DNA from 3 places in the Planococcus donghaensis genome. Region 1 is predicted to be linked to each of the others. Evidence: a T-box and tRNA genes for the amino acid it is inferred to sense, from the RefSeq annotation. Region 1 holds a T-box; the other regions hold tRNA genes.

Evidence for each region. The T-box of region 1 lies ahead of tyrS (tyrosine--tRNA ligase). A T-box ahead of a tRNA ligase gene usually reads a tRNA of that ligase, here a tRNA-Tyr.
Region 2: it encodes a tRNA-Tyr, which carries the amino acid that the T-box ahead of tyrS (tyrosine--tRNA ligase) is inferred to sense. The anticodon was not compared.
Region 3: it encodes a tRNA-Tyr, which carries the amino acid that the T-box ahead of tyrS (tyrosine--tRNA ligase) is inferred to sense. The anticodon was not compared.

Annotation. Positions count from the first base shown of each region.
Region 1 covers NZ_CP016543.2:1,214,673-1,224,341, forward strand. Annotated here, with positions in the region: gene BCM40_RS06105 (transglycosylase domain-containing protein) at 1-2,438, opposite strand, end outside; T-box leader at 2,543-2,731, shown strand; gene tyrS (tyrosine--tRNA ligase) at 2,809-4,074, shown strand; gene BCM40_RS06115 (cobalamin-binding protein) at 4,119-4,925, opposite strand; gene BCM40_RS06120 (STAS domain-containing protein) at 5,263-6,105, shown strand; gene rpsD (30S ribosomal protein S4) at 6,320-6,922, opposite strand; gene megL (methionine gamma-lyase) at 7,253-8,461, shown strand; gene BCM40_RS06135 (GAF domain-containing protein) at 8,507-8,986, opposite strand; gene hisJ (histidinol-phosphatase HisJ) at 9,040-9,669, opposite strand, start outside.
Region 2 covers NZ_CP016544.1:2,102-11,770, reverse strand. Annotated here, with positions in the region: rRNA gene BCM40_RS16195 (16S ribosomal RNA) at 1-770, shown strand, start outside; rRNA gene BCM40_RS16190 (23S ribosomal RNA) at 975-3,906, shown strand; rRNA gene rrf (5S ribosomal RNA) at 3,982-4,097, shown strand; tRNA gene BCM40_RS16180 (tRNA-Thr) at 4,140-4,212, shown strand; tRNA gene BCM40_RS16175 (tRNA-Glu) at 4,269-4,343, shown strand; tRNA gene BCM40_RS16170 (tRNA-Val) at 4,348-4,423, shown strand; tRNA gene BCM40_RS16165 (tRNA-Tyr) at 4,444-4,526, shown strand; tRNA gene BCM40_RS16160 (tRNA-Gln) at 4,546-4,620, shown strand; tRNA gene BCM40_RS16155 (tRNA-Lys) at 4,632-4,704, shown strand; tRNA gene BCM40_RS16150 (tRNA-Ala) at 4,736-4,808, shown strand; gene BCM40_RS16145 (citrate synthase/methylcitrate synthase) at 4,879-5,958, opposite strand; gene BCM40_RS16140 (LysR family transcriptional regulator) at 6,062-6,943, shown strand; gene BCM40_RS16135 (GNAT family N-acetyltransferase) at 6,959-7,522, shown strand; gene rocF (arginase) at 7,593-8,501, shown strand; gene sigW (RNA polymerase sigma factor SigW) at 8,758-9,321, shown strand; gene BCM40_RS16120 (zf-HC2 domain-containing protein) at 9,334-9,669, shown strand, end outside.
Region 3 covers NZ_CP016543.2:185,781-195,449, forward strand. Annotated here, with positions in the region: rRNA gene BCM40_RS00945 (23S ribosomal RNA) at 1-2,109, shown strand, start outside; rRNA gene rrf (5S ribosomal RNA) at 2,185-2,300, shown strand; tRNA gene BCM40_RS00955 (tRNA-Thr) at 2,343-2,415, shown strand; tRNA gene BCM40_RS00960 (tRNA-Glu) at 2,472-2,546, shown strand; tRNA gene BCM40_RS00965 (tRNA-Val) at 2,551-2,626, shown strand; tRNA gene BCM40_RS00970 (tRNA-Tyr) at 2,647-2,730, shown strand; tRNA gene BCM40_RS00975 (tRNA-Gln) at 2,750-2,824, shown strand; tRNA gene BCM40_RS00980 (tRNA-Lys) at 2,836-2,908, shown strand; tRNA gene BCM40_RS00985 (tRNA-Ala) at 2,940-3,012, shown strand; gene BCM40_RS00990 (citrate synthase/methylcitrate synthase) at 3,083-4,162, opposite strand; gene BCM40_RS00995 (LysR family transcriptional regulator) at 4,266-5,147, shown strand; gene BCM40_RS01000 (GNAT family N-acetyltransferase) at 5,163-5,726, shown strand; gene rocF (arginase) at 5,797-6,705, shown strand; gene sigW (RNA polymerase sigma factor SigW) at 6,962-7,525, shown strand; gene BCM40_RS01015 (zf-HC2 domain-containing protein) at 7,538-8,173, shown strand; gene cdaA (diadenylate cyclase CdaA) at 8,276-9,112, shown strand; gene BCM40_RS01025 (CdaR family protein) at 9,105-9,669, shown strand, end outside.

The DNA.
Region 1 (9,669 bases):
CCAAACGGAGCCATCATGCGATCGATGTATTTTTGTGAAACACCAATTCCACCGCCTGAGATAAAGTCGCTTGGTGTATTAGACAACACGGCAAAACGTTTGCCATCAATTGTTGTGTACGAACCACTTGTAAAACTATCGTCTTTTTCTGTAGGCAACATAGCTTTAGCATTAAATAAATCTGAACGAACAAGTCCTGCGTTTTTGCAGGCCTCATCTGGAGCTAGTCCAGAAATACCGCAGAACGATTTAGTAACAACCCCATCAGGCTGTTTGAATTTCTCTGCAGTGCCAACAAGTTTTGGTTTTGCATCATAACTAGCGTTCATTAAGCGAGCCCATACTTGATTGACGCGCAATGAAGCGGGCAAATCACGGTTTTCAAATTTCGATAACTTGATTTTTTCTGTGTCGTAGCCAAGCCATAGTCCCATCGTTACGTTCGGGTTATAACCGACTAACCATACATCTGTAGTACTTTGAGTCGTACCAGTTTTACCTGCGAAATCAGCATCGAATTTCAACAAACGATTTGCGCGATTTGCAGTACCACGATCTGTTTTAAAAACATCGCGTAGCATATCTGTTAACACATAAGACGTAGCAGGGGTAAATATTTCTTTTGTTTCTGTTTTATGTTCGTAAATAACGTTGCCATCAGCGTCTTCGATTTTATCAATCATGGTTGGCGCTACATATTGACCGTTATTCGCAATCATTGCATAACCACTGGCAATTTCTTCAACAGAGGCTTCAATTCCGCCGCCTAAAGCAGAAGATGGATTATTATTCTCCGATTCTTCAACGCGTGTAAAGCCCGCATTCATCATATATTGAATCGGCAGTTGTTGTTGAATTTGAGCAAACAAGCGAATTGTCGGTAAGTTTTGAGATTGCGCTAACGCATCTCGTGCAGGCATAATTCCTTGCTCACTAGATGAAATAAAGTTGCTAGGACTCCATATGTCATTGCCATCCATATATTCGAATTTTACATCGACAAGAGGAGAACCTGCACCAATTTGACCCAATTCAATAGCAGGGCCATAAACCAATAAAGGTTTTACGGTAGATCCCATTGAACGATAAGCTGAAGTCGCATGGTTTAACTTTTCGATTTCATGGTTTCGGCCACCAACAAAACTGAGGATGCGTCCGGTGCCATTTTCAATCATAATACTACCAAGTTGAACAGGATACTCTTTGTCTATTACTTCTCCAACTTCGTTATAGCCTTTACCTAACGCAGTTGTACCAAAAGATTCATACGACTTTTGAGCTTCTTCTTGAGCTAGATAAATGTCTTTATCGATCGTCGAGTGAATTCGATAACCATTAGATCTAACAGCTCGATCCGCTAAAATTGCGTATTCCTCATAAAGTTTGTTGTTTTCTTTTAAGGTAACAGGATCGATACCATCTCGCTCTGCTAGTACATCCATAATAATACGAGACGCCCGTTTTTCGATTTCAACTGTGACATACGGGAACTCGGAGTATGAGCGTTTTTCACCTGTACGGAAATCCGCAACAATATCATATGCCATTGCTTCATCGTATTCTTTTTGTGTAATGTATTCCGTTTCTTTCATACGGAAAAGAACGGTTTTCATTCGATCCAAAGCTGGAGCTAATGCTTCTTCTTCTTTTACAACTCCGCCTTCAGCATAGGGCGTATAAGTGTAAGGAGCTTTTGGAATGCCGGCGATAAATGCCGACTGTGGCAAGTTTAAATCTTTAGCCGATACATTGAATATTCCTTTAGCGGCTGTTTCAATGCCGGCAATATGTGCACCTGAGGAAATTCGGCCATACGGAATGATATTCAAATAGGCTTCCATGATTTCGTCTTTATCCATAAATTTCTCTAAACGCATAGCAAGAAGAATTTCTTTTGCTTTTCGCTCGTAAGAAACTTCGTTGGTTAGTATTTGGTTTTTTATCAATTGTTGCGTCAAAGTAGAACCACCTGTTTGGGTGTCTGCATTTGACACATCTTGCATCAAACCACGGAAAATCGCTTTTGGAACGATTCCTTCGTGTTCATGGAAATATTCATCTTCTGTTGCTAGAACAGCGTTTATTGCATAATCTGATACATTGTCTAATGAAGTAACTCTTCGTTCTAAATCTGTTTGAAGTTTTCCGAGATAGACATCATTGTCGAAATACATTTCGGAAGTTTCTTCAAAACTATAAATTTCTTTGAGCATTTCTTCTTTAGGACGAAGTTTTTCCTCGTCTACCAGTGAAGCAAAATAACCTGCTCCAACAGAAGCGGCAAAAACTCCGACTGTAACTAGAACAATCGCCAGAATCAATGCTAAGTTCCAAATCACTCCTGTTGTTATGCTCATTCGCTTGAACCATTTTGTTGAAGTCAATCTATCGGTTGTTTCTTCTGCTTTACCTAGCCAATACTTAAATTTATCACGCACATTATCGCCCTCCTAAAATCTTTTATAGTATATCATATTCTTATAATTGCATCTAAGCATATTGACAAGTTGCAATAATAAAGTAAAATACTAGTATATTTCATATTTAAACAGTGAAGAATCCGAAGTAGATTGTGCAATTTTGTATAGAGAGCTGGTGGGTGGTGCAAACCGGTCAAAATGCATGAATCGAATTACAGGTTTGGAGTTTACGGAAGTGCCCCGTTCGGCACATGATGAGAGGGAGACAAAGTTCTCCAAGCTGGGTGGTACCGCGCAAATGCGTCCCTGCATGAACAATTCATGCAGGGACTTTTTTATGGGGATTTTTAACGCTCTCATCGATCAACCATTTAGAGGAGGAACAACAATGACGAACGAATTAATTCAAGATTTACAATGGCGCGGTTTGTTGTACCAACAAACCGATGAAGAAGGCATGGAGAAATTATTAAACGAACAGAAAATTTCATTATACTGCGGAGTCGATCCTACAGCAGACAGTATGCACATTGGACATATTGTTCCGTTACTCACATTACGTCGTTTTCAAATGCATGGTCATCAGCCAATTTTACTAGTGGGTGGAGCGACAGGAATGATTGGAGACCCTTCAGGACGCAATGAAGAACGTCAATTGCAAACGACTGAACAAATTGACCGCAACGTTGAAGGAATTAAAGTTCAAATGGAACAAATTTTTGATTTTAAATCTGAAAATGGGGCGAAAATGGTCAACAACCGTGATTGGATAGGAGCAATGAGTGTCATCGAGTTTTTACGTGATTACGGTAAATTGATTTCCGTAAATTACATGTTAGCCAAAGATTCGGTTGCTTCACGTCTTGAAACAGGAATTTCGTTTACTGAGTTTTCGTACACATTAATCCAAGCGATTGACTTTAATCACCTGTATAACGAACACAACTGCCGTATTCAAATCGGTGGATCTGATCAATGGGGCAATATTACTTCAGGCCTTGAAATGATTCGCAAAACACATGATGAAGAATCAAAAGCATTTGGTATTACCATTCCACTTGTGACAAAGGCAGATGGCACCAAATTCGGAAAATCAGCCGGTGGGGCTGTCTGGTTAGATCCGAAAAAGACTTCTCCATACGAGTTTTACCAGTTTTGGATTAACGCTGCAGATGCAGATGTGATCAAGTACTTGAAGATTTTCACGTTTATTGGCCGTGAAGACATCGAAACGTTAGAAAAAGCAGTAGAAACAGAACCGCACTTGCGCCAAGCACAAAAAACATTGGCTGAAGAAATGACCAAACTTATTCACGGAGAAGCAGCATTAGCTGACGCTCAGCGCATTACTAAAGCGTTGTTTAGTGGAGATTTGAAAGCTTTGTCATCTTCGGAGATGAAAGCTGCATTTAAAGATGTTCCTTCTATAGAAATGTCTAAAGAAGACAAGTCGATTGTAGATTTAATCGTAGAAGCAGGCATTTCTTCTTCAAAACGCCAAGCCCGCGAAGATGTTACAAATGGTGCAATTTCAGTAAATGGTGAAAAAGTAATGGATGTAGAATACATGGTTGACGAAAAAGATCGCTTAGATGATGCATTTGCCATTATTCGTCGCGGTAAAAAGAAATACCATATGGTTCAATTTCAATAATAATGATAAAAGGACGACCGAAATTTTCGGTCGTCCTTTTTAAGTTATAGTTGTTTTTCTTTGATAAAGCGAGGCAACTCCATGTCTTTAAATTCCTCAGGATGAATTAGTTTACCTAAACGGATTGCGCCTTCAATTAATCGTGGAGAAGGACGACAATACAACTCTTCTTCCATCACATGAATGTGATCGATAGCTTTCATATCCTTCCAGCCAGGCCGTTTTTTAATTAATTCTGGTTTTACTTTTGATGTTAATACACCAACCCAAGCAAGTAAAATGTAGTCGGGTTGACGTTCTAATACATCCGCCCAATCGGTTTGAATATTGGCAGATTCGGTGTCATCAAAAAGGTTGCGAGCACCGGTCATGCGGCTAATTTCAGTTAGCCAGTTGATGTTGCCAGGAGTGAACACAGGCTTTGGCCACCATTCCCAGTATAACGAAGGCCGGTTACTTGCTCGGTTTCCGCGCGACTTAATGTCTTCGATAACAGCCAAATATTCAGAGTGGATAGCCGTTGCATCAATCCCGCATGCATCAGCTACTTGCAATAAGTCTTGTCCGATTTCGTCAAGTGATTGCGGATCGAGGACAAGGTGTGGAATATTTCGTTTTACTAATTCATCCACGTTTTTTTCCATTCCTGGAACACTTAACGAAGCCAAAACTATATCAGGTTTTAATGCCTCGAGCTCATCCATACGAATGGATAAATCAGGTCCGAGTCGAGGCAAAGTCGTAATTTCTTTAGGCCAATCAGAATAATCATCAATCCCGACTAACAAATGTTCAGCGTTTAAAAATGCTAAAAGTTCCGTGTTACTTGGACATATTGAAATAATTCGCATCTAACTCCACCTCCATTTTTTCCAGTTTACCATGACTAACCAAAAAGTTTCTTCCTATTTGAAGAAACTGTGAAAACAAAGTATTATAAGGAAGAAAGAACACAAGTTGTAAAATACAGGAACACTTTTTTACATACTTCAACTATCTCTGAAAAAAGAGCTCTGGTTTAATTAGCTGAGTTTTGGGTAGATATACAGGTGTAGATAAAAACAGATTTAATAAAGTTTACTAAACAATTGATGTGAAATTAATAGCGAGAGCGGGGTGAAGCTATTGCCGAATCGATGCAAGTTTGAACATGTGTATGGACAATCGATTTGAAGCAATAGCTGTTAAATGTTGAAAGATCAAGACTTATATGAACACTTAAGCGCACGGACTTCAAAAATGACAGAGGACTGGTATAGTTCTTTAGACAAAAGTAAGGCTGGTGTTTACGGTTCGACGGATCCTGATAAAATAGCATTGCTTAAAAAACAGAATCACGAATTTCATCTACGCTTTTGCACCATGTTTCAAAAAGAAAACACGGATTTTGTAGAAAATTTTCAAGGATGGATCGAATCTATCGTAAAAGATGAAGCTCATCTTGAAACACCCATTGTAGAGGTGATTGGTGAGTTTTTCCGTACTCAAGAACAATATTTATGCGAACTTGCAAAGTATGCATTAGATCATAAAGAACAAGTTAGTCATGAGCAATTGATGGAGTGGACACAAGCAGTTGTCCGCATCATTAGCAAAGTCATTGTCGAATTTACGGACCAAAATTCGAAGGCTGCTGAAAAACGTATGAATTCACAGCAGCAGATGATTGTGGAAATGAGTGCACCGGTCATTTTATTAGCGAACAAAATTGGAATGCTGCCGCTAGTTGGCGAAATTACACCACACAGAGCTGAAATTATCTTTGAAAAAACATTAGCTCAAAGTTCTAAACACGATTTAGAAAAATTGTTTATTGATTTATCAGGTGTGCCCATGATCGATACGATGGTTGCACAACAAGTATTTCAGCTAATCAAAGGTTTGGAAATTATCGGCGTGAAGGTGGCGTTATCTGGTATTAGTCCAGTGATCGCTCAAACAGCTGTGCAGTTAGGTATTAAGTTTGTAGATATTGAAGTGTACAATACACTAGCCCAAGCACTAAAACAAAATAAAGTTGATTCGTTTTGATGTGAAAATCCCTAGAACCGTTACTGGTTCTAGGGATTTTTTGTGATTTATAATGAGGAACGCTGGTTTTGTTTGCGGGATGGAGTGTTTTGTTTGCGGATACGAGCTGTTTGTTTGCGCGATACCCAAGTTTGTTTGCGAAAGTCGCAAATATAAAGAAAAAACCTCCCAAAACCTTAAAAGGTTTTGAGAGGTTTTCGAAATCAAGTTGGAATTAACGTGAGTAGTACTCAACGATCAACTGTTCGTTGATTTCAGCAGACAATTCGCTACGCTCTGGAAGGCGTACGAAAGTTCCTGTTTTGCTATCAGTATCGATAGTAACGTATTCAGGAACAAAGTTGTTTACTTCGATTGCTTCGTTTACTACATCAAGGTTGCTTGATTTTTCACGGAAAGCAATTGTTTGTCCTGGTTTCACGCTGAATGACGGGATGTCAACGCGTTTGCCATCAACAAGGATGTGGCCGTGGTTTACGATTTGGCGAGCTTGGCGACGAGTGCGCGCAAGACCTAAACGGTAAACAACGTTATCAAGGCGAGCTTCAAGAAGGATCATGAAGTTTTCACCGTGCTTACCAGGCATTTTACCAGCTTTGTTGAACAAAGTTTTGAACTGACGTTCGTTAACTCCGTACATGAAGCGTAGTTTTTGTTTTTCTTGTAATTGCAAACCATATTCAGAAACTTTTCTGCGTTGGTTAGCACCGTGTTGACCTGGTGCGTAAGGGCGTTTTTCTAATTCTTTACCTGTGCCTGTAAGGGAAATTCCTAAGCGGCGTGACAGTTTCCATGATGGACCTGTATAACGAGACATATAAGTCTCCTCCTCTGTTTTTGGTTTTTAGAGTAAAATAAAAACCAGATGCATTCATGCTGCAAGCCATTTTATATTCTTGTACCTTCGCTCAGCAGCCAAAGAGTTACACGATACACCTGCTATGAGGAATAAAATGGACGAACACGCACATACAACTGCTGCGATTATTTTACACAAAGAATAGTATAACTGATTTTGTGAGCTCAAGTCAACAGCAAGCCGTAGAATAGTTGGAAGCACTAGCTTTCTTTTTTTTATTAGACGAGTTAGAATGGAAATGAGTATCAATGTAAGCGCTTTCTAAAAAGACTAAGGGGTGTATAGTTAATGAAAGAAAAAGCAATGAATATTGAAACGGCGGTTATCCATAAAGGCTATGACAGCACTAAGCATCATGATAGTTTGGTGACACCGCTTTATCAAACCTCGACCTACTCGTTTGCAAATGCAGAACAAGGGGAAGATCGCTTTGCAGGAAATTGCGAGGGGAATATTTATTCGCGCCTTGGCAATCCGACAGTAAGTGTACTCGAAGAGCGTATGGCGGAAATCGAAGGGGGTCAAGGTGCATTAGCTTTCGGGTCGGGGATGGCCTCGGTTAGTGCGATTTTGATTTATTTGACTAAAGCGGGAGATCACGTTCTTTGCTCAAGAGGCATTTATGGCTGTACGTTTGGGTTATTAGAAATCATGGAAGAAAAATATGGCATTACGCATAGCTTGGTTTCAATGACCACAGAAGCGGAAGTTGAAAAAGCGATTCGTCCAGAAACGGTTTGCATTTATGTCGAAACACCAATCAATCCAACAATGGAAATTGTGAATTTAGAAGCTGTAGTAGCGGTTGCAAAAAAACACAATATTCGTGTTGTAGTAGACAATACGTTCTGCTCTCCTTACTTGCAAAATCCGCTACGAATGGGTGCAGACTTTGTTTTGCATAGCGCAACAAAATACTTGAATGGCCATGGGGATGTGGTCGGCGGAGTATTAGTTGGTAGCGATGCAGATGAAATGCAACATATTCGAATGACAGTACAAAAAGACGTGGGTGGCATTATGTCTCCATTTGATGCATGGTTATTGCTTAGAGGGCTAAAAACCCTTCACGTTAGAATGGATCGCCATGTTAGCAATACAAAAGTTGTATTAAATTTCTTAAAACAACAAGAAATTGTGAAAAGTATCTATTATCCATTTGATGACAGTCATCCGCAAGTGGATATTGCGAAAAGGCAAATGCGAGAAGGTGGCGGATTGATTTCATTTGAAATCCAAGGTGGTAAAAAAGAAGCGCAAGCCTTCATAAATGCACTGTCACTTATCAAAATTGCAGTTAGTTTAGGCGATGCTGAAACTTTAATTCAACACCCGGCAACAATGACACATGCAGTAGTACCTCCTGAAAGCAGACAAGCAATGGGCATTAGCGATTCGTTGCTGCGTATATCGGTTGGACTTGAGCATACGGACGACTTGATAAACGATTTGAACAAAGCATTTGAGCAAGTAAAACCTAAACTTCAAGAAATTTAAAAAATACCCGAAACTCAGTAAATGAGTTTCGGGTATTTTCTTCTATTATAAATGCTTCATTAACACGTTAACGAATATTTCTAAGCCTTGTTGATCTTCTTTTGTGAAGCGATCTAGTTCAGGGCTATCGATGTCTAAAACGCCGATGACTTGATCTTCTTTCATTAAAGGAATAACGATTTCAGAACGCGAAGCTGCGTCACAGGCGATATGTCCAGGGAACGCCTGCACATCTTCAACTAACATGGTTTTTTTGTCAGCAACGGCTGTACCGCAAACGCCTTTTCCAACTGGAATTCGAACGCAAGCTGGAAGACCTTGGAAAGGACCGAGAACAAGCTCTCCTTCTTCCATTAAGTAAAACCCAACCCAGTTGATGCGCTCAAGAAATTGATTGAGTAAAGCAGAGGCGTTGCTCAAGTTGGCGATGCTGTTTTTCTCACCATCTAACAAAGCATCTAATTGCTTTGTTAGCATAGTGTATTGTTCGATACTGCTGCCGCTATAATTTGTTTGTGAAAACATAAAGAATTCCCTCATTTCAATTAGTGGTAGATTATATTGTGAATTAAATCTCGTTAACTTAAGTAAGTATAAATTTTCTCGTAGTGCTTATGCAAGCCATTGACACTGTGAGCGTCTGACCCAAAGACTAACGGTATGCCAAGTGTTTTAGCAAATTCAATATAAGAGAGCGGGGGGTATGCTTCCAAACAATCTGGTTTCGAGTAGCCTGCACCGTTCACATCTAGTTCAAATCCTGTTTTTTTCATAAGCTGAAGAATGCGTCGAATTTGCTTGTCATCATCAATTTTTTTACCATGGGCATTTTGGAATTTGTGAATCAGCGTAGGATGTCCAATTCGATTTGGTTTGAATTGGCCAAGATCTGCATTTATCGACTTTTCAAGTGTGTCATAGTAAAGCTGGTAAGCAGCTTCTACAGATCCACAAGCTGCTGCGAGCTCTGCAAATACTTCTTTACTGAAATCAGCACAAAAATACTGGTCGTTTACTTGCAGAAAATGAACCGATAAAATGGCATCGTCTAGAACAGGTCCAATATCATTTAAAAAGCGAGCTGTTTCTTTTTCAAAGCCTTGAATGTAATCAACTTCCAAACCTAAACGAATGCGAATGTCTTTTTCATATACGTGCTTAAGATGGGTAATTTCATCTATGTAGGCAGTTAGCTGATTTACACGCAT
Region 2 (9,669 bases), on a different replicon from region 1:
GAGCAAACAGGATTAGATACCCTGGTAGTCCACGCCGTAAACGATGAGTGCTAAGTGTTAGGGGGTTTCCGCCCCTTAGTGCTGCAGCTAACGCATTAAGCACTCCGCCTGGGGAGTACGGCCGCAAGGCTGAAACTCAAAGGAATTGACGGGGGCCCGCACAAGCGGTGGAGCATGTGGTTTAATTCGAAGCAACGCGAAGAACCTTACCAGGTCTTGACATCCCACTGCCCGGTGTAGAGATACGCTTTTCCCTTCGGGGACAGTGGTGACAGGTGGTGCATGGTTGTCGTCAGCTCGTGTCGTGAGATGTTGGGTTAAGTCCCGCAACGAGCGCAACCCTTGATCTTAGTTGCCAGCATTTAGTTGGGCACTCTAAGGTGACTGCCGGTGACAAACCGGAGGAAGGTGGGGATGACGTCAAATCATCATGCCCCTTATGACCTGGGCTACACACGTGCTACAATGGACGGTACAAAGGGTTGCCAACCCGCGAGGGGGAGCCAATCCCATAAAACCGTTCTCAGTTCGGATTGTAGGCTGCAACTCGCCTGCATGAAGCCGGAATCGCTAGTAATCGTGGATCAGCATGCCACGGTGAATACGTTCCCGGGCCTTGTACACACCGCCCGTCACACCACGAGAGTTTGTAACACCCGAAGTCGGTGAGGTAACCCTTGTGGAGCCAGCCGCCGAAGGTGGGACAGATGATTGGGGTGAAGTCGTAACAAGGTAGCCGTATCGGAAGGTGCGGCTGGATCACCTCCTTTCTAAGGATAAATTCGGAACCGGGCGCCTAGCGCTCCGGGGTTGACGTTTTGCGTTCAGTTTTGAAGGTTCACCTTCAGGCGGCAACGCCTTTTTTTGTGACTTTCAACAACTTGTTCTTTGAAAACTGGATAAAACGACATTGAAACAAATGCAAGAAATTCAAGTACGCGTGACTTTTAGTCACAACTTTTTAATTAACCATTGGTTAAGTTAGAAAGGGCGCACGGTGGATGCCTTGGCACTAGGAGCCGAAGAAGGACGGCACTAACACCGATATGCTTCGGGGAGCTGTAAGTGAGCTGTGATCCGGAGATTTCCGAATGGGGGAACCCACTACTTTTAATCGAGTAGTATCCATGTGTGAATCTATAGCACATGAGAAGGCAGACCCAGGGAACTGAAACATCTAAGTACCTGGAGGAAGAGAAAGCAAATGCGATTCCCTGAGTAGCGGCGAGCGAAACGGGATCAGCCCAAACCAAGAGGCTTGCCTCTTGGGGTTGTAGGACACTCTATACGGAGTTACAAAAGGTAGGATTAGGCGAAGCGACCTGGAACGGTCCGCCGCAGTGGGTAACAGCCCCGTAGCCGAAAACCTTGCCCCTCCAGAGTGGATCCTGAGTACGGCGGAACACGTGAAATTCCGTCGGAATCTGGGAGGACCATCTCCCAAGGCTAAATACTTCCTAGTGACCGATAGTGAACCAGTACCGTGAGGGAAAGGTGAAAAGCACCCCGGAAGGGGAGTGAAATAGATCCTGAAACCGTGTGCCTACAAGTAGTCAAAGCCCGTTAATGGGTGATGGCGTGCCTTTTGTAGAATGAACCGGCGAGTTACGATTGCATGCAAGGTTAAGCTGAGAAGGCGGAGCCGCAGCGAAAGCGAGTCTGAATAGGGCGACAGAGTATGCAGTTGTAGACCCGAAACCAGGTGATCTACCCATGTCCAGGGTGAAGGTAAGGTAACACTTACTGGAGGCCCGAACCCACGCACGTTGAAAAGTGCGGGGATGAGGTGTGGGTAGCGGAGAAATTCCAATCGAACCTGGAGATAGCTGGTTCTCTCCGAAATAGCTTTAGGGCTAGCCTCAAGATAGAGAATCCTGGAGGTAGAGCACTGTTTGGACTAGGGGCCCATCCCGGGTTACCGAATTCAGACAAACTCCGAATGCCAGTGATTTATGCTTGGGAGTCAGACTGCGAGTGATAAGATCCGTAGTCAAGAGGGAAACAGCCCAGACCACCAGCTAAGGTCCCCAAATATCCGTTAAGTGGAAAAGGATGTGGCGTTGCTTAGACAACCAGGATGTTGGCTTAGAAGCAGCCATCATTTAAAGAGTGCGTAATAGCTCACTGGTCGAGTGACACTGCGCCGAAAATGTACCGGGGCTAAACGGATTACCGAAGCTGTGGATGGATCTCGTAAGAGATCCGTGGTAGGAGAGCGTTCTAAGGGCGTTGAAGTCAGACCGGAAGGACTGTGGAGCGCTTAGAAGTGAGAATGCCGGTATGAGTAACGAAAGACGGGTGAGAATCCCGTCCACCGAATGCCTAAGGTTTCCTGAGGAAGGCTCGTCCGCTCAGGGTTAGTCGGGACCTAAGTCGAGGCCGATAGGCGTAGACGATGGACAACAGGTTGATATTCCTGTACCACCTCCCCGCCGTTTGAGCAATGGGGGGACGCAGAAGGATAAGGTGAGCGTGCCGTTGGTTGTGCACGTCCAAGCAGTGAGGCGTGGAATGAGGCAAATCCCATTCCTGATACGTTGAGCTGTGATGGCAAGAGACTGAGTCTCAGAGTCCCTGATTTCACACTGCCAAGAAAAGCCTCTAGCGAGGCGGGAGGTGCCCGTACCGCAAACCGACACAGGTAGGCGAGAAGAGAATTCTAAGGTGAGCGAGTGAACTCTCGTTAAGGAACTCGGCAAAATGACCCCGTAACTTCGGGAGAAGGGGTGCTCTGGTAGGGTGTATAGCCCGAGAGAGCCGCAGTGAATAGGCCCAGGCGACTGTTTAGCAAAAACACAGGTCTCTGCAAAACCGTAAGGTGACGTATAGGGGCTGACGCCTGCCCGGTGCTGGAAGGTTAAGAGGAGTGCTTAGCGCAAGCGAAGGTGCGAATTGAAGCCCCAGTAAACGGCGGCCGTAACTATAACGGTCCTAAGGTAGCGAAATTCCTTGTCGGGTAAGTTCCGACCCGCACGAAAGGCGTAACGATCTGGGCACTGTCTCAACGAGAGACTCGGTGAAATTATAGTACCTGTGAAGATGCAGGTTACCCGCGACAGGACGGAAAGACCCCGTGGAGCTTTACTGTAGCCTGATATTGAATTTTGGTGCAACTTGTACAGGATAGGTAGGAGCCTTAGAGCCCGGAGCGCCAGCTTCGGAGGAGGCGTCGGTGGGATACTACCCTGGTTGTATTGAAATTCTAACCCACAAGCCTGATCGGCTTGGGAGACAGTGTCAGGCGGGCAGTTTGACTGGGGCGGTCGCCTCCTAAAGAGTAACGGAGGCGCCCAAAGGTTCCCTCAGAATGGTTGGAAATCATTCGCAGAGTGTAAAGGCAGAAGGGAGCTTGACTGCGAGACGTACATGTCGAGCAGGGTCGAAAGACGGGCTTAGTGATCCGGTGGTTCCGCATGGAAGGGCCATCGCTCAACGGATAAAAGCTACCCCGGGGATAACAGGCTTATCTCCCCCAAGAGTCCACATCGACGGGGAGGTTTGGCACCTCGATGTCGGCTCATCGCATCCTGGGGCTGTAGTCGGTCCCAAGGGTTGGGCTGTTCGCCCATTAAAGCGGTACGCGAGCTGGGTTCAGAACGTCGTGAGACAGTTCGGTCCCTATCCGTCGCGGGCGCAGGAAATTTGAGAGGAGCTGTCCTTAGTACGAGAGGACCGGGATGGACACACCGCTGGTGTACCAGTTGTTCTGCCAAGGGCATCGCTGGGTAGCTATGTGTGGCCGGGATAAGTGCTGAAAGCATCTAAGCACGAAGCCCCCCTCAAGATGAGATTTCCCATTGCGCAAGCAAGTAAGATCCCTCAAAGACGATGAGGTAGATAGGTTCGAGGTGGAAGCGTGGCGACATGTGCAGCTGACGAATACTAATCGATCGAGGACTTAACCAAAACCATGTACACGAAGACTTGCCCGTTCCAATGTCGTTTATCCAGTTTTGAGTGAACAAGCACTCAACCAAATAGTCCAGTGATGATGGCAAAGAGGCCACACCCGTTCCCATCCCGAACACGGCAGTTAAGCTCTTTTGCGCCGATGGTAGTTGGGGGTTTCCCCCTGTGAGAGTAGGACGTCGCTGGGCTATTCTATGTTTATTTTTTATTCCTAATGATTCTTTTACCTTGCTTCCATAGCTCAGCAGGTAGAGTGCTTCCATGGTAAGGAAGAGGTCACCGGTTCGAATCCGGTTGGAAGCTTTTGTTTTTACAAGGTTTCTCTAATAGGGAATGAAATAAACGATTTTATTATGCAAGGCCCCTTGGTCAAGCGGTTAAGACACCGCCCTTTCACGGCGGTAACACGGGTTCGAATCCCGTAGGGGTCACCATTTTGGAGGATTAGCTCAGCTGGGAGAGCATCTGCCTTACAAGCAGAGGGTCGGCGGTTCGATCCCGTCATCCTCCACCATTCTTTTCATAACTGTATACGGTGGGGTAGCGAAGTGGCTAAACGCGGCGGACTGTAAATCCGCTCCTTCGGGTTCGGCAGTTCGAATCTGCCCCCACCACCAGTTTTATTATGAGTACCGATGGGGTATAGCCAAGCGGTAAGGCAACGGGTTTTGATCCCGTCATGCCCTGGTTCGAATCCAGGTACCCCAGCCATTTTTTATTGTGAGCCATTAGCTCAGCTGGTAGAGCATCTGACTTTTAATCAGAGGGTCGAAGGTTCGAATCCTTCATGGCTCATTCTTTTAACATCCTTGCGCCTGTTCAGCGCGGGGCCTTAGCTCAGCTGGGAGAGCGCGTCGCTGGCAGTGACGAGGTCAGGGGTTCGAGCCCCCTAGGCTCCATTGTTCCATGTGTATTTGTACTATCCATGTGTAAAAAACCCGTATCCATTCATTTGGATACGGGTTTTTTTTAGGTTCCGATGTATTCGGACTGTGGACGGAAGATGACGTTGTTTTCTTGTTGTTCGATTGTATGAACTGTCCATCCCACGATGCGCGCCACACTGAAAGTGGGTGTAAACAATTGAGTCGGCATCTCAATAGATCGCATAATCGCTGCTGCATAAAATTCTACATTGGTGTAAAGTGCCCGACCAGGCTTTTGTTTATTGAGCTTTTTAACAATATAGGCTTCTGCTGTCACTGCTAAATCGAGCCACGCATCTTCTCCTTGAAGCGCTAGGCATTTTTTTCGAAGGATGATGGACCGTGGATCTTCTGTCCGGTAAACTCGGTGACCAAAGCCCATAATTTTTTCTCCATTATTTAATTTTTCTTCAATAATTGGAGCGATGCGATCTTCCGTTTTTATCGTATCCAGTAAATCGATAACGCCTGACGGGGCACCCCCGTGAAGAGGGCCTTTCATGGTGCCAAGAGCTGAGGTGATGGCGGATACTAAGTCGGACTCCGTTGAAATGGTAACACGTGCCGCAAACGTTGAAGCATTCATGCCATGTTCCATCGTTAGTTTTAAATACGTTTCGAGCGCTTCTGTTTGCACAGCAGAAGGCAGTTGTTCGTTGATCATCCAAAGATAATTAGCGGTGTGTCCTAAATCATCTCTCGGTTCAACGGGTTGCTGTCCATTTTGAATGCGGTAAAAAGCTGCGGTCATTACCGGTAACGCTGCTGTAAGTGCAATGGCTTGTTCTTGAGAAGATAAGGCTTGGAATTTGGTATGTGTATAAGCGGATACCAATGTTCGCATAGCATCCATTAATGAGATTTCTTTTGGCAAAAGCTCTGTAATTTGAACAATATGCTCAGGTAGTTTTCGGTAAAACAGCAATTGTTGTTGAAGTTGCTCGAGTTGTTGGACGTTTGGTGATTGACCGTACCAAAGAAAATAAGCTGTTTCCTCAAATGATTTCTCTTGGATAACCGCTTCAACCAGTTCACCACGATAGCGTAATTCCCCTAAGTCCCCGTCCACAGAAGCAATCGCAGTTTGAACAGCTACTACGCCTTTTAATCCTTTTTGAAACATGTGAATTCCTCCTTTTCTTTTAGTTTACTCCTAGCGATTGATAATAAAAATTAAAGATATATAATTAAGACAATTAAAAATATTAATCGAAATGAGGGATGTTATGGAAGTTCAATGGTTGAGAACGTTTGTGGATGCGGCAGAAACCTTGAATTTCAGAAAAACGTCAGAGCGCTTGTTGATGTCGCAGCCAAGTGTAACGGTCCATATTCGATTATTGGAAGAAAATTTAGGACTCTCTTTATTTAAGCGCAGTCATAATCGGGTATCGTTAACAGAAGAAGGCCGACATTTTAAAGAAAAAGCACAGAAAGTGTTAGAGCAACTAGATGGCAGTGTGGAAGAATTGCACGCTTTTGCTCAAGGCTACCGAAAGAAATGGACATTGGCGATTTCCCCGTTAATGGCCGAAACGGTTTTGCCTTATGTGCTGCGGTCTTTTACAGAACAACATCCAGAGGTTGAGCTAGTCATCCGGGTGGAAGAATCAGAAGCTATAGAGGATTTGGTTGAAACAGAAGAAGTATCGGCTGGAATTTCTGCTTTACCGTCTATTAGTCGTACGATTGAATCGCTTGTTGTATATGAGGATCCATTGTTATTTATTTTGCCAAGAGATGCTTATGACGATGAAACAGGACCAGCCATTTCAATAGAAGAAACTTTACGAAAATCGATTTTGTTTACGCATCATCATCCTGTTTTTTGGGAAGAGCTATTGGAAAAATTACGCCTCCAGATGCCTGGAATTCGAACAATGAAAGTGACACAAGCACATATTGTGAAACGCTTTATACAAGAAGGGCTAGGGACATCGTTTTTGCCCAAATCCATAGTGCGGCGCGAATTGGTGGAAGGTCGCTTAATGGAAGCACATTTTGATTTGTTTCCGCTGCCCGCAGTTTCTACTTATTTTCTAACAAAACAAATGGGTGCACTTGAAGAAGATTTTGTAGAGCACATCCAGTCGGTATACTTTACGTAAAAAGGAGAGATCGGGATGATTATTGAATCAGATGGCATTCGTTTACGGTTATTAAAAAGAGATGATTTTGAAGCGTTATGGGCTTTGTATACACCGAAGATTTTTGAGCATATGCTCAATCAAGTCGAAAATTTTGAAGATATGGTGGCGTGGCTAGAAGCGGGAATGAATCAGTCAAATGTACTTATTTTTGCGGTGGAAAATCCGGAAACAGCAGAAGTTATCGGTACGACCCGTATATATGCAATTGATGATACGAATAAAAGCTGTGAAATGGGAGCAACATTTTATGCGTTGTCAGCACAGCGGACGCATGTCAATACATCTGTTAAACGTGCGTTACTTAGCTATTGTTTTGAAGAACGTGGCATGATTCGTGTTCAGTTTAAGACAGATGCTGAAAATGTGCGCTCGCAGAAGGCGATTGAACGGATCGGAGCGGTTAAAGAAGGAGTTCTTCGAAATGAGCGAATTCGGTCAAATGGCAAACCGCGAGATGCAGTGGTCTATTCCATTATCGATAAAGAGTGGCCAAAAGTGAAAAAAGATTTGGCGAAAAAAGCGAATAAATATACGTGAAATTGTACAGTTGAGCCAAAGAGACCTTAGCGGTTACAATAAGTCTATCTTGCTAAGGGGGTATAAAATAATGAATAAATTAAATATTTCTATTATCGGAGTTCCAATGGACCACGGTCAAACTCGTCGTGGTGTTGATATGGGACCAAGCGCTATCCGTTATGCAGGTGTTGTAGACCGCATCGAAGAGTTAGGCCATCGCGTTACAGATGAAGGGGACATCCTGATTGGTCAAACAGACGGCAGTGTAGATACAGAAACAAACTTACGTAATTTGAAAGCGATTACTAAAGCAACAGAAGCGTTAGGCGATAAAGTATTTAACGTAGCAGAAGCTGGAAATTTCCCATTAGTATTAGGTGGCGATCACAGTATTGCGATTGGTACACTTGCTGGAATTTCAGAACGTCACGAAAACTTAGGCGTTATTTGGTATGATGCGCATGCAGATATGAACACAAGCGATACGTCACCATCAGGTAACATCCACGGCATGCCGCTTGCAGCAAGCTTTGGACATGGTCATGAAAAATTGACGAACATTCGCGGGTATTCACCAAAAGTAAAACCTGAAAACATTGTCATCATCGGAGCTCGTTCAGTAGACCCTGGTGAGCGTGAATTGATCAAAGAACACGGCATTCGCGTTTATAGCATGCACGAAATTGATAAAATGGGCATGCATGCCGTAATCGAAGAATCGATTAAGTACTTAAAAGAAGAGCGCAACACAGATGCGGTTCACTTATCATTAGATCTTGATGGCATTGATCCAATGTACACGCCAGGCGTTGGGACACCCGTTCCAGGCGGCATTAGCTACCGTGAAAGCCATTTAGCAATGGAAATGTTGTTTGATGCAAACATCATTACGTCTGCTGAATTTGTAGAAGTAAACCCGATTCTTGATGAGAAAAACAAAACAGCTGATGTAGCAGTTGCGTTGATCGGTTCATTGTTCGGCGAAAAATTATTATAAGTTCTTTTAGGTGAAAGGATCGTAGAAAACTCCATGGAGTTGTCTACGATCTTTTTTTATTAGACTCGCTTGAGCTATTATTTTTGTTATAAAAAATAACAATACGTCGCAACTTTTTCAAATCTAAATCGTTAAAAAATTAGTTGGATTTATTTGGGTATTGTCTGATACGATAGAATAAGAAAAAATAAGTGAAACTTTTTAAAGAGAGATACGTATATAAAGTACAGCCGCATAGGCGGAGGGAAATGAGATCATGGATGCGTTAGTGAACAAACGAATAGCAAAAGTAATAAAAGGCGATCAGAACGCATTCGCCGAAATCGTGGAGCTTTACCAGCATCAGCTGTATCAAGTTTGCTTTCGTATGCTTGGTAACAAGCAGGAAGCAGAAGATATTGCGCAAGAAGCTTTTATGCGTGCGTATGTAAATATTCATACGTTTGATCAGAATCGGAAATTTTCTACTTGGTTATACCGCATCGCCACCAATTTATGCATCGATCGAATCCGTAAGAAAAAGCCGGATTATCACTTGGATGCTGAAGTGCGCGGGACGGAAGGCTTGAATATGTATTCGAAAATTGCCAATGAGGATGAACTACCAGAAGAAGAGTTAATGCGGATGGAAGTTCAAGAGCGGGTACAGTACGAAATCAGCCGCTTGCCAGATAAGTACCGTGCCGCTATTGTATTAAAGTATATTGAAGAATTGCCACTTGCGGAAATCAGTGAAATTTTGGATTTGCCGTTAGGAACGGTAAAGACGCGTATACACCGAGGGCGAGAAGCTCTTCGTAAGCAATTGAGCAATTTGTAGGAGGCGAGCACGATGAATACGTGTCCGGAAAACGTGTTAGAGTTAATGAATCATTACCTCGACGGGGATCTTAATCCAAGCGAGGAACAACAGTTAAAAGAGCACTTGGAAAGCTGCCCTGACTGCAGAGAGCAGTACCAAGCTTTAAGCAAAACCGTTGCATTTGTCCAAAGTGCATCCCATATACAGGCTCCGTCTGATTTTGTCCAAAAGACAATGGAACGATTGCCGAAAGAAAGACAGCGCGCGGGCGTTCAGCGCTGGTTAAGAAGACATCCCATGCTTGCTGCTGCCGCGTTATTCTGTTTATTAATGAGCACAGCGTTGTTTACCAACTTTAACGACGAC
Region 3 (9,669 bases), 1.0 Mb from region 1:
GAGAAATTCCAATCGAACCTGGAGATAGCTGGTTCTCTCCGAAATAGCTTTAGGGCTAGCCTCAAGATAGAGAATCCTGGAGGTAGAGCACTGTTTGGACTAGGGGCCCATCCCGGGTTACCGAATTCAGACAAACTCCGAATGCCAGTGATTTATGCTTGGGAGTCAGACTGCGAGTGATAAGATCCGTAGTCAAGAGGGAAACAGCCCAGACCACCAGCTAAGGTCCCCAAATATCCGTTAAGTGGAAAAGGATGTGGCGTTGCTTAGACAACCAGGATGTTGGCTTAGAAGCAGCCATCATTTAAAGAGTGCGTAATAGCTCACTGGTCGAGTGACACTGCGCCGAAAATGTACCGGGGCTAAACGGATTACCGAAGCTGTGGATGGATCTCGTAAGAGATCCGTGGTAGGAGAGCGTTCTAAGGGCGTTGAAGTCAGACCGGAAGGACTGGTGGAGCGCTTAGAAGTGAGAATGCCGGTATGAGTAACGAAAGACGGGTGAGAATCCCGTCCACCGAATGCCTAAGGTTTCCTGAGGAAGGCTCGTCCGCTCAGGGTTAGTCGGGACCTAAGTCGAGGCCGATAGGCGTAGACGATGGACAACAGGTTGATATTCCTGTACCACCTCCCCGCCGTTTGAGCAATGGGGGGACGCAGAAGGATAAGGTGAGCGTGCCGTTGGTTGTGCACGTCCAAGCAGTGAGGCGTGGAATGAGGCAAATCCCATTCCTGATACGTTGAGCTGTGATGGCAAGAGACTGAGTCTCAGAGTCCCTGATTTCACACTGCCAAGAAAAGCCTCTAGCGAGGCGGGAGGTGCCCGTACCGCAAACCGACACAGGTAGGCGAGAAGAGAATTCTAAGGTGAGCGAGTGAACTCTCGTTAAGGAACTCGGCAAAATGACCCCGTAACTTCGGGAGAAGGGGTGCTCTGGTAGGGTGTATAGCCCGAGAGAGCCGCAGTGAATAGGCCCAGGCGACTGTTTAGCAAAAACACAGGTCTCTGCAAAACCGTAAGGTGACGTATAGGGGCTGACGCCTGCCCGGTGCTGGAAGGTTAAGAGGAGTGCTTAGCGCAAGCGAAGGTGCGAATTGAAGCCCCAGTAAACGGCGGCCGTAACTATAACGGTCCTAAGGTAGCGAAATTCCTTGTCGGGTAAGTTCCGACCCGCACGAAAGGCGTAACGATCTGGGCACTGTCTCAACGAGAGACTCGGTGAAATTATAGTACCTGTGAAGATGCAGGTTACCCGCGACAGGACGGAAAGACCCCGTGGAGCTTTACTGTAGCCTGATATTGAATTTTGGTGCAACTTGTACAGGATAGGTAGGAGCCTTAGAGCCCGGAGCGCCAGCTTCGGAGGAGGCGTCGGTGGGATACTACCCTGGTTGTATTGAAATTCTAACCCACAAGCCTGATCGGCTTGGGAGACAGTGTCAGGCGGGCAGTTTGACTGGGGCGGTCGCCTCCTAAAGAGTAACGGAGGCGCCCAAAGGTTCCCTCAGAATGGTTGGAAATCATTCGCAGAGTGTAAAGGCAGAAGGGAGCTTGACTGCGAGACGTACATGTCGAGCAGGGTCGAAAGACGGGCTTAGTGATCCGGTGGTTCCGCATGGAAGGGCCATCGCTCAACGGATAAAAGCTACCCCGGGGATAACAGGCTTATCTCCCCCAAGAGTCCACATCGACGGGGAGGTTTGGCACCTCGATGTCGGCTCATCGCATCCTGGGGCTGTAGTCGGTCCCAAGGGTTGGGCTGTTCGCCCATTAAAGCGGTACGCGAGCTGGGTTCAGAACGTCGTGAGACAGTTCGGTCCCTATCCGTCGCGGGCGCAGGAAATTTGAGAGGAGCTGTCCTTAGTACGAGAGGACCGGGATGGACACACCGCTGGTGTACCAGTTGTTCTGCCAAGGGCATCGCTGGGTAGCTATGTGTGGCCGGGATAAGTGCTGAAAGCATCTAAGCACGAAGCCCCCCTCAAGATGAGATTTCCCATTGCGCAAGCAAGTAAGATCCCTCAAAGACGATGAGGTAGATAGGTTCGAGGTGGAAGCGTGGCGACATGTGCAGCTGACGAATACTAATCGATCGAGGACTTAACCAAAACCATGTACACGAAGACTTGCCCGTTCCAATGTCGTTTATCCAGTTTTGAGTGAACAAGCACTCAACCAAATAGTCCAGTGATGATGGCAAAGAGGCCACACCCGTTCCCATCCCGAACACGGCAGTTAAGCTCTTTTGCGCCGATGGTAGTTGGGGGTTTCCCCCTGTGAGAGTAGGACGTCGCTGGGCTATTCTATGTTTATTTTTTATTCCTAATGATTCTTTTACCTTGCTTCCATAGCTCAGCAGGTAGAGTGCTTCCATGGTAAGGAAGAGGTCACCGGTTCGAATCCGGTTGGAAGCTTTTGTTTTTACAAGGTTTCTCTAATAGGGAATGAAATAAACGATTTTATTATGCAAGGCCCCTTGGTCAAGCGGTTAAGACACCGCCCTTTCACGGCGGTAACACGGGTTCGAATCCCGTAGGGGTCACCATTTTGGAGGATTAGCTCAGCTGGGAGAGCATCTGCCTTACAAGCAGAGGGTCGGCGGTTCGATCCCGTCATCCTCCACCATTCTTTTCATAACTGTATACGGTGGGGTAGCGAAGTGGCTAAACGCGGCGGACTGTAAATCCGCTCCTTCGGGTTCGGCAGTTCGAATCTGCCCCCCACCACCAGTTTTATTATGAGTACCGATGGGGTATAGCCAAGCGGTAAGGCAACGGGTTTTGATCCCGTCATGCCCTGGTTCGAATCCAGGTACCCCAGCCATTTTTTATTGTGAGCCATTAGCTCAGCTGGTAGAGCATCTGACTTTTAATCAGAGGGTCGAAGGTTCGAATCCTTCATGGCTCATTCTTTTAACATCCTTGCGCCTGTTCAGCGCGGGGCCTTAGCTCAGCTGGGAGAGCGCGTCGCTGGCAGTGACGAGGTCAGGGGTTCGAGCCCCCTAGGCTCCATTGTTCCATGTGTATTTGTACTATCCATGTGTAAAAAACCCGTATCCATTCATTTGGATACGGGTTTTTTTTAGGTTCCGATGTATTCGGACTGTGGACGGAAGATGACGTTGTTTTCTTGTTGTTCGATTGTATGAACTGTCCATCCCACGATGCGCGCCACACTGAAAGTGGGTGTAAACAATTGAGTCGGCATCTCAATAGATCGCATAATCGCTGCTGCATAAAATTCTACATTGGTGTAAAGTGCCCGACCAGGCTTTTGTTTATTGAGCTTTTTAACAATATAGGCTTCTGCTGTCACTGCTAAATCGAGCCACGCATCTTCTCCTTGAAGCGCTAGGCATTTTTTTCGAAGGATGATGGACCGTGGATCTTCTGTCCGGTAAACTCGGTGACCAAAGCCCATAATTTTTTCTCCATTATTTAATTTTTCTTCAATAATTGGAGCGATGCGATCTTCCGTTTTTATCGTATCCAGTAAATCGATAACGCCTGACGGGGCACCCCCGTGAAGAGGGCCTTTCATGGTGCCAAGAGCTGAGGTGATGGCGGATACTAAGTCGGACTCCGTTGAAATGGTAACACGTGCCGCAAACGTTGAAGCATTCATGCCATGTTCCATCGTTAGTTTTAAATACGTTTCGAGCGCTTCTGTTTGCACAGCAGAAGGCAGTTGTTCGTTGATCATCCAAAGATAATTAGCGGTGTGTCCTAAATCATCTCTCGGTTCAACGGGTTGCTGTCCATTTTGAATGCGGTAAAAAGCTGCGGTCATTACCGGTAACGCTGCTGTAAGTGCAATGGCTTGTTCTTGAGAAGATAAGGCTTGGAATTTGGTATGTGTATAAGCGGATACCAATGTTCGCATAGCATCCATTAATGAGATTTCTTTTGGCAAAAGCTCTGTAATTTGAACAATATGCTCAGGTAGTTTTCGGTAAAACAGCAATTGTTGTTGAAGTTGCTCGAGTTGTTGGACGTTTGGTGATTGACCGTACCAAAGAAAATAAGCTGTTTCCTCAAATGATTTCTCTTGGATAACCGCTTCAACCAGTTCACCACGATAGCGTAATTCCCCTAAGTCCCCGTCCACAGAAGCAATCGCAGTTTGAACAGCTACTACGCCTTTTAATCCTTTTTGAAACATGTGAATTCCTCCTTTTCTTTTAGTTTACTCCTAGCGATTGATAATAAAAATTAAAGATATATAATTAAGACAATTAAAAATATTAATCGAAATGAGGGATGTTATGGAAGTTCAATGGTTGAGAACGTTTGTGGATGCGGCAGAAACCTTGAATTTCAGAAAAACGTCAGAGCGCTTGTTGATGTCGCAGCCAAGTGTAACGGTCCATATTCGATTATTGGAAGAAAATTTAGGACTCTCTTTATTTAAGCGCAGTCATAATCGGGTATCGTTAACAGAAGAAGGCCGACATTTTAAAGAAAAAGCACAGAAAGTGTTAGAGCAACTAGATGGCAGTGTGGAAGAATTGCACGCTTTTGCTCAAGGCTACCGAAAGAAATGGACATTGGCGATTTCCCCGTTAATGGCCGAAACGGTTTTGCCTTATGTGCTGCGGTCTTTTACAGAACAACATCCAGAGGTTGAGCTAGTCATCCGGGTGGAAGAATCAGAAGCTATAGAGGATTTGGTTGAAACAGAAGAAGTATCGGCTGGAATTTCTGCTTTACCGTCTATTAGTCGTACGATTGAATCGCTTGTTGTATATGAGGATCCATTGTTATTTATTTTGCCAAGAGATGCTTATGACGATGAAACAGGACCAGCCATTTCAATAGAAGAAACTTTACGAAAATCGATTTTGTTTACGCATCATCATCCTGTTTTTTGGGAAGAGCTATTGGAAAAATTACGCCTCCAGATGCCTGGAATTCGAACAATGAAAGTGACACAAGCACATATTGTGAAACGCTTTATACAAGAAGGGCTAGGGACATCGTTTTTGCCCAAATCCATAGTGCGGCGCGAATTGGTGGAAGGTCGCTTAATGGAAGCACATTTTGATTTGTTTCCGCTGCCCGCAGTTTCTACTTATTTTCTAACAAAACAAATGGGTGCACTTGAAGAAGATTTTGTAGAGCACATCCAGTCGGTATACTTTACGTAAAAAGGAGAGATCGGGATGATTATTGAATCAGATGGCATTCGTTTACGGTTATTAAAAAGAGATGATTTTGAAGCGTTATGGGCTTTGTATACACCGAAGATTTTTGAGCATATGCTCAATCAAGTCGAAAATTTTGAAGATATGGTGGCGTGGCTAGAAGCGGGAATGAATCAGTCAAATGTACTTATTTTTGCGGTGGAAAATCCGGAAACAGCAGAAGTTATCGGTACGACCCGTATATATGCAATTGATGATACGAATAAAAGCTGTGAAATGGGAGCAACATTTTATGCGTTGTCAGCACAGCGGACGCATGTCAATACATCTGTTAAACGTGCGTTACTTAGCTATTGTTTTGAAGAACGTGGCATGATTCGTGTTCAGTTTAAGACAGATGCTGAAAATGTGCGCTCGCAGAAGGCGATTGAACGGATCGGAGCGGTTAAAGAAGGAGTTCTTCGAAATGAGCGAATTCGGTCAAATGGCAAACCGCGAGATGCAGTGGTCTATTCCATTATCGATAAAGAGTGGCCAAAAGTGAAAAAAGATTTGGCGAAAAAAGCGAATAAATATACGTGAAATTGTACAGTTGAGCCAAAGAGACCTTAGCGGTTACAATAAGTCTATCTTGCTAAGGGGGTATAAAATAATGAATAAATTAAATATTTCTATTATCGGAGTTCCAATGGACCACGGTCAAACTCGTCGTGGTGTTGATATGGGACCAAGCGCTATCCGTTATGCAGGTGTTGTAGACCGCATCGAAGAGTTAGGCCATCGCGTTACAGATGAAGGGGACATCCTGATTGGTCAAACAGACGGCAGTGTAGATACAGAAACAAACTTACGTAATTTGAAAGCGATTACTAAAGCAACAGAAGCGTTAGGCGATAAAGTATTTAACGTAGCAGAAGCTGGAAATTTCCCATTAGTATTAGGTGGCGATCACAGTATTGCGATTGGTACACTTGCTGGAATTTCAGAACGTCACGAAAACTTAGGCGTTATTTGGTATGATGCGCATGCAGATATGAACACAAGCGATACGTCACCATCAGGTAACATCCACGGCATGCCGCTTGCAGCAAGCTTTGGACATGGTCATGAAAAATTGACGAACATTCGCGGGTATTCACCAAAAGTAAAACCTGAAAACATTGTCATCATCGGAGCTCGTTCAGTAGACCCTGGTGAGCGTGAATTGATCAAAGAACACGGCATTCGCGTTTATAGCATGCACGAAATTGATAAAATGGGCATGCATGCCGTAATCGAAGAATCGATTAAGTACTTAAAAGAAGAGCGCAACACAGATGCGGTTCACTTATCATTAGATCTTGATGGCATTGATCCAATGTACACGCCAGGCGTTGGGACACCCGTTCCAGGCGGCATTAGCTACCGTGAAAGCCATTTAGCAATGGAAATGTTGTTTGATGCAAACATCATTACGTCTGCTGAATTTGTAGAAGTAAACCCGATTCTTGATGAGAAAAACAAAACAGCTGATGTAGCAGTTGCGTTGATCGGTTCATTGTTCGGCGAAAAATTATTATAAGTTCTTTTAGGTGAAAGGATCGTAGAAAACTCCATGGAGTTGTCTACGATCTTTTTTTATTAGACTCGCTTGAGCTATTATTTTTGTTATAAAAAATAACAATACGTCGCAACTTTTTCAAATCTAAATCGTTAAAAAATTAGTTGGATTTATTTGGGTATTGTCTGATACGATAGAATAAGAAAAAATAAGTGAAACTTTTTAAAGAGAGATACGTATATAAAGTACAGCCGCATAGGCGGAGGGAAATGAGATCATGGATGCGTTAGTGAACAAACGAATAGCAAAAGTAATAAAAGGCGATCAGAACGCATTCGCCGAAATCGTGGAGCTTTACCAGCATCAGCTGTATCAAGTTTGCTTTCGTATGCTTGGTAACAAGCAGGAAGCAGAAGATATTGCGCAAGAAGCTTTTATGCGTGCGTATGTAAATATTCATACGTTTGATCAGAATCGGAAATTTTCTACTTGGTTATACCGCATCGCCACCAATTTATGCATCGATCGAATCCGTAAGAAAAAGCCGGATTATCACTTGGATGCTGAAGTGCGCGGGACGGAAGGCTTGAATATGTATTCGAAAATTGCCAATGAGGATGAACTACCAGAAGAAGAGTTAATGCGGATGGAAGTTCAAGAGCGGGTACAGTACGAAATCAGCCGCTTGCCAGATAAGTACCGTGCCGCTATTGTATTAAAGTATATTGAAGAATTGCCACTTGCGGAAATCAGTGAAATTTTGGATTTGCCGTTAGGAACGGTAAAGACGCGTATACACCGAGGGCGAGAAGCTCTTCGTAAGCAATTGAGCAATTTGTAGGAGGCGAGCACGATGAATACGTGTCCGGAAAACGTGTTAGAGTTAATGAATCATTACCTCGACGGGGATCTTAATCCAAGCGAGGAACAACAGTTAAAAGAGCACTTGGAAAGCTGCCCTGACTGCAGAGAGCAGTACCAAGCTTTAAGCAAAACCGTTGCATTTGTCCAAAGTGCATCCCATATACAGGCTCCGTCTGATTTTGTCCAAAAGACAATGGAACGATTGCCGAAAGAAAGACAGCGCGCGGGCGTTCAGCGCTGGTTAAGAAGACATCCCATGCTTGCTGCTGCCGCGTTATTCTGTTTATTAATGAGCACAGCGTTGTTTACCAACTTTAACGACGACCAACAGTTTTCATTTACGAAACAACCGAATTTGGTTGTAGAAGGACAAACGGTTATTGTCCCTGAAGGGGAAACCGTGGTAGGCAACTTAACTATACGCAATGGCGATTTACGGGTAGAAGGTGAACTTCAAGGAGACGTCACGATTGTCAATGGTCAGTACATGGCATCAAGCGGTGTAATTACCGGAGAAATTGAAGAAATCGATCAAGCTTTTGAATGGCTATGGTTTACGATTAAAGAAGGATTTAAAGATGCTGCCGCTATTTTTGAAACAAATGACAATCAAACAACCGATTAAACCTATCCTCTCCTAAAGGATGGGTTTTTTCTATGAAGGCAAGCCTAATTCACTTATGATATACTTAATGCATATGCAGATGTAGAAAAGCGAGGGTTGCAGATGCCTTTTTTGGAAAGTTTAACAGACCAAACACCATTTAGACTTCTAGGAAATATCATCGACATTTTATTGGTGTGGTTCGTTGTTTATAAATTGATAACGGTCATCAAAGGAACGAAAGCCGTTCAATTGCTGAAAGGAATCTTTGTCATTATTATTGCACGCCTCGTGACGCAAGCGCTCAACCTAGAAACATTAGGTTGGATTATGCAACAGGTATTGGAATGGGGCTTTTTAGCCATCATTATCATATTCCAACCAGAGTTGCGTCGTGCACTTGAACAACTGGGACGCGGTAAACTGTTCTCAAGCAGTACGTTGAACGAAGAATCGGAACGCAATCGACTGATTGAAGCCATGTCCAAGTCCGTCAGTTATATGGCAAAACGCCGAATCGGAGCACTCGTCTCAATTGAGCGTGAAACCGGTTTGAGCGAATACATTGAAACGGGAATTCCGATGAACTCGGACCTTACATCTGAATTGATGATTAATTTATTCATTCCGAATACACCGTTGCACGATGGAGCGGTAATTGTTCAAAAAAACCGGATTGCAGCAGCCGCTTGTTATTTGCCGCTGTCTGAAAGTCCGTTTATTTCCAAAGAGCTCGGAACACGTCATCGTGCCGCTCTTGGCATCAGTGAAGTAACCGATGCGATTACAATTGTCGTATCAGAAGAAACTGGGGCCATCAGCTTAACGGCAAATGGTGATTTGCACCGTAATTTATCACTTGAAGACTTCGAAGTAAAACTGCGCCGCATTTGGTTTGGCGTAGCCCAGCAAGAAGTCGCTTCTTCTTGGTGGAATTGGAGGAGGAAAAAGAATGGATAAAATGATGGATAATCGCTGGTTTTTGCGAATTACGGCGCTGTTGTTAGCCTTCCTTTTGTTCTTCTCTGTACAAGCGGAAGATAATTCCTCGGGGTCGACGGACACTAGTCGAGTGTCGGAAGTGATTGAAGACGTAGAGATTGAGGTATACCATGACAATGACTTGATGGTTAGTGGCGTGCCGAAAACGGCCGACTTGCACTTAACAGGTCCGGTTAGTATTGTTCAAGCGGCACGTCAGTTAGAAGATTTTACGTTGTTTGTGGATTTGCGCAATTTGCCGCTTGGCGAACACCAAGTCCCCATCCAAACTGAAAACGTCTCGGAACAATTAACAACTCGAGTAGATCCTGCTTTTGTAAACGTCGTAATTGAAGAACGGGTGTCGCAAGAATTTCGAATTGACCCGGACATTAATGATCGTATGCTCGCAGAAGGCTTTGTTTTAGATAAAGTGACGGTTAATCCAGAAACCGTTATTGTAACCGGTCCTAAAAGTATGATTGATGCCATTAGCTTTGTAAAAGCAACGGTTTCTGGAGAACAAGGTGTCAATG